One region of the Marinomonas sp. IMCC 4694 genome, then DNA from elsewhere that is predicted to be linked to it. Evidence: riboswitches for the same ligand, from Rfam matches in the RefSeq annotation. Region 1 holds a riboswitch; the other holds the start of a gene.
What was found. Region 1 has a riboswitch for cobalamin ahead of FXV75_RS05290 (energy-coupling factor ABC transporter permease). Riboswitches for the same ligand answer to the same signal wherever they lie in the genome.
Positions count from the first base shown of each region.

Region 2: another riboswitch for cobalamin. It lies ahead of FXV75_RS07655 (TonB-dependent receptor domain-containing protein); the one in region 1 lies ahead of FXV75_RS05290 (energy-coupling factor ABC transporter permease).

Region 1 covers NZ_VSRV01000001.1:1,142,185-1,145,596, reverse strand. Annotated here, with positions in the region: gene FXV75_RS05295 (LysR family transcriptional regulator) at 1-698, shown strand, start outside; gene FXV75_RS05290 (energy-coupling factor ABC transporter permease) at 771-1,442, opposite strand; cobalamin riboswitch at 1,522-1,733, opposite strand; gene yegD (molecular chaperone) at 1,937-3,301, opposite strand; gene FXV75_RS05280 (NnrU family protein) at 3,391-3,412, opposite strand, start outside.
Region 2 covers NZ_VSRV01000001.1:1,668,338-1,671,749, forward strand. Annotated here, with positions in the region: gene FXV75_RS07645 (transposase) at 1-92, shown strand, start outside; gene FXV75_RS07650 (IS110 family transposase) at 201-1,238, shown strand; cobalamin riboswitch at 1,561-1,757, shown strand; gene FXV75_RS07655 (TonB-dependent receptor domain-containing protein) at 1,863-3,412, shown strand, end outside.

The sequences.
Region 1 (3,412 bases):
TACTGCATGCAGAAAAAATCATTCAGGCGACCGACGAAGCCCTGCTTGAAATGAGTGAACTCAAAGGCCTTAGCCAAGGGGAAGTTCGCGTAGGGATTCCCAGCATGCTGGGATCGTATTATTTCCCCCCCATTTTAATGGCGTTTCGACATCGACACCCAACACTCACTTTAAAAGTCATTGAAGGTGGCACTTGGCAGCTTCAGCAAATGCTCGAAAAAGGCGAGCTGGATTTGAGCGTGATCGTGGCCGAAACATTGCCAGACAGCTTAGACACTCGAGCGCTACTCAGGGAAGAAATGCTGGTCACCATTGCAACAGACCACCCTTTTAGCCAACTGGACAAGATCTCGCCAGAAGCGTTTTTTGACGAAGAATTAGTGATGTTTAAAGAAGGATTCTTTCATCGGCGCATCGTCGATAAATTGGCAAAAGCGTGTCAACGAACGCCTAAAATTGGCTTCGAAACCAATTTGATTCCGCTGATTAAGTCCATTACTCAACAAGGCTTTGGCGTGTCTACTTTGCTGGCCATGGTCATTGAAGACGACGACCAACTGATCACTCGCTCGTTTGACCCGCCCATTTGGCTCGATCTCAACATCGCTTGGCGTAAAAATAGTTACCTATCTAAAGCCAACCGCGCTTTTCTCGATTTTGTGATTGAACACAGTCAAAGCGAACGTCAGCGTGTTTAGAAAACAAAAAATACCCAAGTAGCGCAGCGACTGCTTGGGTATCTTACCGTTTGGAATGCTAAAACCCGTTGATCAGTGAAACAAGCGCGCTTCAATCAATGTAGATTTTTTGAAACGTTGGAGGTTTTTTGCACTCGCTAGTACCGCAAGGTCTAACAAGGGCTCAAGCAAAACCACGCTCAGGTACGCCATACCAAAGGTCGCCACTGACGCTAGATTCTCAGCACCAAAACCTTGTCCATAAAATGCCCAAAACGCTACCCAAGCTACGATGCCGCCTTGGTAAGTCAAAGACAATTTGAATGCTTGTTGGTAGCTAATATCCACGTAAGCAGTATTGGCCGCAATCGTGCGACGCGCAACCACAGACATAGCAAACAATGGCAACAACAATGTGGTCACATTCATACCGTATTGAGGCAGGTCAAACTGCGCCAACAGAACGCCTTGAGTGAGTAATCCCAAAATAAGCCCAATGGACGCCGCCGCTGGACCAAAGATCAGAAACAAAGTTGAACCCAAAATAAGATGCACTTCGGAGACACCCACCGTTTGATGGGGCAATATTTCAAAAAAAGCAAACACAAGCAGCGTCGTGAATACACTGCGCCCCACCAAGGACATAAATCCGTCTTTTTTGATCATGTCGATGGACGCTTTCGCAGAAAAGCCAAACGCCGCTAACGCCGTAGCGTAACTTAAAACAATTTTAGCGCCGTCTACAACGCCTGGTTCAATATGCACAATGTGCCTCCAAAATAAATGTCATACACACCCGTATGATTCAAATTCAACGACTTTTAATACAACACACGTTGCTCATAAAAAGCCCAACAATAAAGGCCGGTCTCCGGACTCATCAGCGTAGGGGAATACTGTGTTTTTGCGATTCTCATTCCTTCCCATAATCAAACAGTGGCAATAAGAAAAAACACATCGCTGATCTACCGTTGCGGGGGCAGCACAGGCTTTGTTCAAACTCGCACCTGTTTCCCGTTTCACTCGTATTTGAGCACCTTTACAAGAATCGATAAGCACACTAAATAGCGTGCTATCGCAGGCTGGAAGCCTAAAGTTTTATGAGAGGTTAAGCAACCAATCAAGAGCAAATAGTCATGCCAGCAAGAATACTTTTCATGCTCATCAGAACGCGACTCATCCACAGCCCACTTAATGCATGGTATTTTCTGACTATAATCTAAAAAAACACACAAAAACATTCTAAACAACCAAGCATATTACTTAAAAAGACGTTCAGACCAGACAGTTAAGCCCGCGGCAACGCTACCAAAGTGGTCCCCGTCTAGTACGGGGATATCGCCAATTCGCTGCTGAATCGCCGCACGAATAACAGGCGATTTTGCTGAACCACCGGTCATGTATATCACATCCGGCTTTTCACCAGCTTGCTCTATCGCAGCCGACATCAAGCTCAACATTTTTTCCAGCGGCGACGCAATAGAAGCCGCTAATCTGTCACGAGTGATGTCCGCACTCAGTCCCGCTTCAATGTAATTTAACAAGACGTTATGCTCGTGGGTGTCAGACAAGGCGATTTTGGCTTCCTCTGCACTTCGCACAATGTGGTAATTGTGCTTTTCTTCACGCATACGCATAAAGCGTTCGATCAGCTTGGGTTGCGCCGCGTCTTGACGCATCTGAGTAATCTGATGCTTTGTTTCCATACTGTTAAACGTCGCAATCGCCGACACATCATTGGTCGTGATCGCGTTCCAATACATCTGCGTTGGCATGGGCAAACCGGTTTTTAACAAAGAATCCATACCAAACAACGGCATGAGATGTTTACCGGCAATTTGTATGTCTAAATCGTTCCCGCCGACACGCTCACCGGTATGAGCCAAAAAGTCACCGCGGCGATCGTCTTTTTTGACGTAATCTGGCCCCATTCGTACCATGGCGCAGTCGGTGGTGCCGCCACCGATGTCGACCACTAACACGGTTTTGTTGTCGGTCATTTTGACCTCAAAATCCAACCCCGCCGCGATCGGCTCATACAGAAATTCGATTTCTTTGAATCCCGCCCGTTTGCCCGCGGTGGTGAGTATTTCTAAGGCCTGTCGATTACTCGCTTCGGCGTCTAAGCCTTGAAAGTTCACCGGACGACCGATCACAGTGTGGGTGATCTCAGCGCCTAGGCTTTTTTCCGCACGTTGTTTGATGTTTTGCATCATCAAGGTCACGATATCTTCGAAAAAATAGATGTGCTCCGCACGCAGGCCGGTGCCACCCAAGAACGACTTGGGGGATTTCACAAAGTAGCCTTCTTCCGGCCATTGGAAATATTCTTCAAACGCCGCACGACCAAAAAACACCGTTTGATCGTCGTCGGCGATGTCTTCTTCATAACGTGCACGCTTCGCTCTAGTCAGCGCGTTTTGTCGTAACTGAGCAAAGTCATGGCGCGCAGTCATCCCTTGCATGCCACGCCCGACCGCTTCTGTAATTAGGTCTCGGTCTAACGCATAAAGCGTAGAGGGTAAAAAAGAATGATTGCCTTCCAATGCCACCAAACGCACCGCTGAGTCTTGCACAATACCCAGGGCGCAGTTCGATGTGCCGTAATCAAATCCACAAATCATCTATGTCTTACCTAAAATTACCAATAAAATGGCCGCGCAAGATAGCAGAAAACGCGGGCATTATCACTTTGAATATCACATACATAGCGTTATACAAATGGCGCTACGCCA
Region 2 (3,412 bases), 530 kb from region 1:
GAAACGAACGCTTTAAAGAGGAGATCGAGAAGCTAACGGGTAGGCGAGTGACGCCAAGAAAGCGCGGTAGAAAACCGAGTCGAGTGGACTAAATTTTCATCTAATGGAATGGTCCACCCCGCCCCATATCGGCTTCAAATGAGCCATGATGAAGTGAGTTGTGTGAACAATGTCATTCATCAAAAGAAACGGAGCGAACCATGAACGAGCATAGCAAAAAAGGCCAGGTATGTACTCTCGGAGTTGATTTGAGCAAAACCAGCTTTCAATTGCACGGCGTAGATAACCATGGGAAGGTGGTTTTCAGAAAAAAGCTCAGCCGTAGCAAGCTGTTACCCTGCATCGCTAATCTTCCACCTTGTGTCATTGGCATTGAAGCCTGTGGCGGTGCGCATTATTGGTGCCGTCAATTTACGGCCTTGGGGCATTCGGTTCGTATTATTGCCCCTCAATTTGTTAAACCCTATGTCAAATCAAACAAGAATGATGCCGCAGATGCAGAGGCAATTTGTGAAGCGATCCAGCGCCCGAGTATGCGCTTTGTGCCTACGAAAAGTATTGAGCAACAGGACATCCAGAGCATTCACCGTGTGCGTAGCCAAGCGGTTGCCCGAAGAACGGCGCAAGCCAATCAGATCAGGGGGCTACTGATAGAATACGGCATTATCATTCCCAAGGGGATTTCTTATGTTCGAAAACACATCCCCCTTATTCTCGAAGAGAGAGACAATGGATTAAGTGATGTATTTCGGGCCTTGCTCAGCACGCTCTACGATGAGATGGTTCATTTAGATGATCGGATTGAGGCACTTGAGTTACAACTGGCAACCATCGCCAAAAACCATGACGATTGCCAACGTTTGCTCACCATTCCGGGCGTCGGCCTGTTGAGCGCCACCGCACTGATCGCGGCGATTAGTGATGTGACCGTGTTCAAAAACGGCCGTGAGCTGGCCGCTTGGCTTGGGCTGGTGCCTAGACAACATTCCACCGGAGGAAAACCCACCTTGCTCGGCATCAGTAAGCGAGGGGATACCTATCTAAGAACCTTGATGATCCATGGTGGCAGGACGGTTGTCAGGGTGGCCGACAAACATGATGATCGCCGTAATCGTTGGGTGAAGGAGCTTGATAACCGCCGTGGTAAGAATATTTCAGCCGTTGCGGTCGCCAATAAAAATGCGCGTATTGCTTGGGCGGTCTTGAGTAAAAAGGAATCTTATCAGGCAGCAGCCTGATCCCGACCGAGTTGGTCATGAGATGCAAAGAAAAGTTAAACAGAAAAGCGGTTAACAAGGTAGATCAGCAACGAGTTGCGTGGATAAAGTACAAGTGATGGCATAAAAGGTAAGACCTGCGTTCCTAAAACCTGCTAGGGTCTAGGGCTCATAGAGGCCGATCATCTGATGAGGTAGGAGCGAGCGAATTCCATCAGGGCCAGAGGTTACAAAAACCTCAGTTAAAGGCCGGATATATGGAAGCAATATCTTTCTGTCATACCAGTAACTTTATCTTGCATCGCGGGATGGACCATATATGACCCAGATGGCACCTTATGTTAGAGTACGCATCGTTACAGGTTGTTGACCTAAGTTGTCAGCAATAATAGGGAAGTCAGTGCAATTCTGACGCTGCCCCCGCAACGGTAAAAAAGTCAAACTTTGCCAATCAGCCACTGTGGTAAACCATGGGAAGGCGGTAAAGCCTGCATTCGCAACTTTTGAGTCCGGAGACCTGCCTGTAGCTGGGGGTTCCGCGTAAGCTGGAGCCAAATGTCACCACTGTGCGGGCGTGCTCAGTGCAACAGTAGATCTTATTTTATGAAAACTCCATTTCCTTCTCCTTCGTTCACGAGAACCCTCGTGGCGCTTAGTATCGTGTCTGTTCCTTCACTTCATGCGAATAATTCACCAACAACATCGTTCACTTTATCTCCTCTAGTGGTAACGGCGACGACAACCGAACAAAATCAAGCTGACTCATTAGTTTCGGTAACTGTGATTGACAGGGATGCGGTGAACAAACAGCAGCCTCAGGAACTCAGTGAGTTATTGGCGAGTCAGCCAGGTATTGATATCGTCACGAATGGGGGGTATGGCAAAAGCACAAGCATTTATACCCGAGGGTCGAGCAGTACAGGCACAAAGCTGTTAATTGATGGTGTGCCAATCCAATCGCATTCAACGGGGTCTTCTTCATGGCAATACCTGCCCATGTTCCAAGTTGAGCGCATTGAAATTGTACGTGGACCTAAGTCTTCTTTGTATGGCTCAAGTGCGGCAGGGGGCGTTGTGCAAGTGTTTTTCCCTGAAGCGAGTCAAGAAACGCAAGCGAATGTATCTCTAGGCGGCGGGTCTTTTAATACCCAACAGGCGAGTGCCAGCGTTTCTGGATTATCAGGAGACGCAAGCTATCTTCTTTCAGTGGGTACGTTCGAAACTGATGGGACAGTAGTCAAAGAGCATGCGGGTGATATGGGATATTCAAATGACAATATCTTTACCCGCCTTGGTTATGAATTTGATTCGGGTGCCTATGCGAAGGTTTTTATTATGCGTGCAGAAGGTCAGTCGGACTACACTACCTCTACTGGTAGTTTGCGCAGCAATGACTTTGTGAATCAGGCTATTGCATTAACGAGTGGTGTCGATTTGACAGAGGACTGGCAGTCTGAAATTCAATTGCGAGAATCCCGTGATGATTCTGATGTTCTGAATGACAAAGGAGTCAAGACGAACAGTTATTTTTATAGCCGCTCGCGAGGTGTACGTTGGAGTAATACCTTATCACAAAGTAATCATAAGCTGGTTTTTGGAGCTGAGCACATTCAAGATGACTTTGAGGGCTCTTACACTAAAGAACGAACCAGTAAGGGGGTATTCGCTCAGTCACTGTCTCAGTTTGGGCAAGCCAGTGCTCAGTTGAATATACGTGCTGATCGATACGACGAGTATGATACACAAACTACTGGCGGCGTTGCTTTGGGTTATCAGATTGACGATGTTTACTCAGTCAGAGCAAGCTGGCGTACTTCTTTTACTGCCCCAACATTTAACTCAATGAATGCGGAAAATTGGGGTTATACGTTAACGAATGAAATTCGTCCGGAGACTTCAGAATCATTTGAAGTTGGCTTACGTGGTGACTATCAAAATAGCTATTGGGATGTGGCGGTTTTTCAAGCCGATTATCATGATTTAATTACATGGAATTACCCTACGGTTGGTAATATTGAATCGGCACGAGTTCGAGGGTTAGAGCTTTCAACCGGTCTGCAAATCGAGTATTGGTCATTTGCTTTAGCGGCTACCATTATGGATACAGAAAATTTAAGTGCTGGTGCTGAAAAAGGAAATCGATTAGCGCGCCGTGCCAATAAAAGTGCTCGAATTGATGTAGATCGACATTTTGC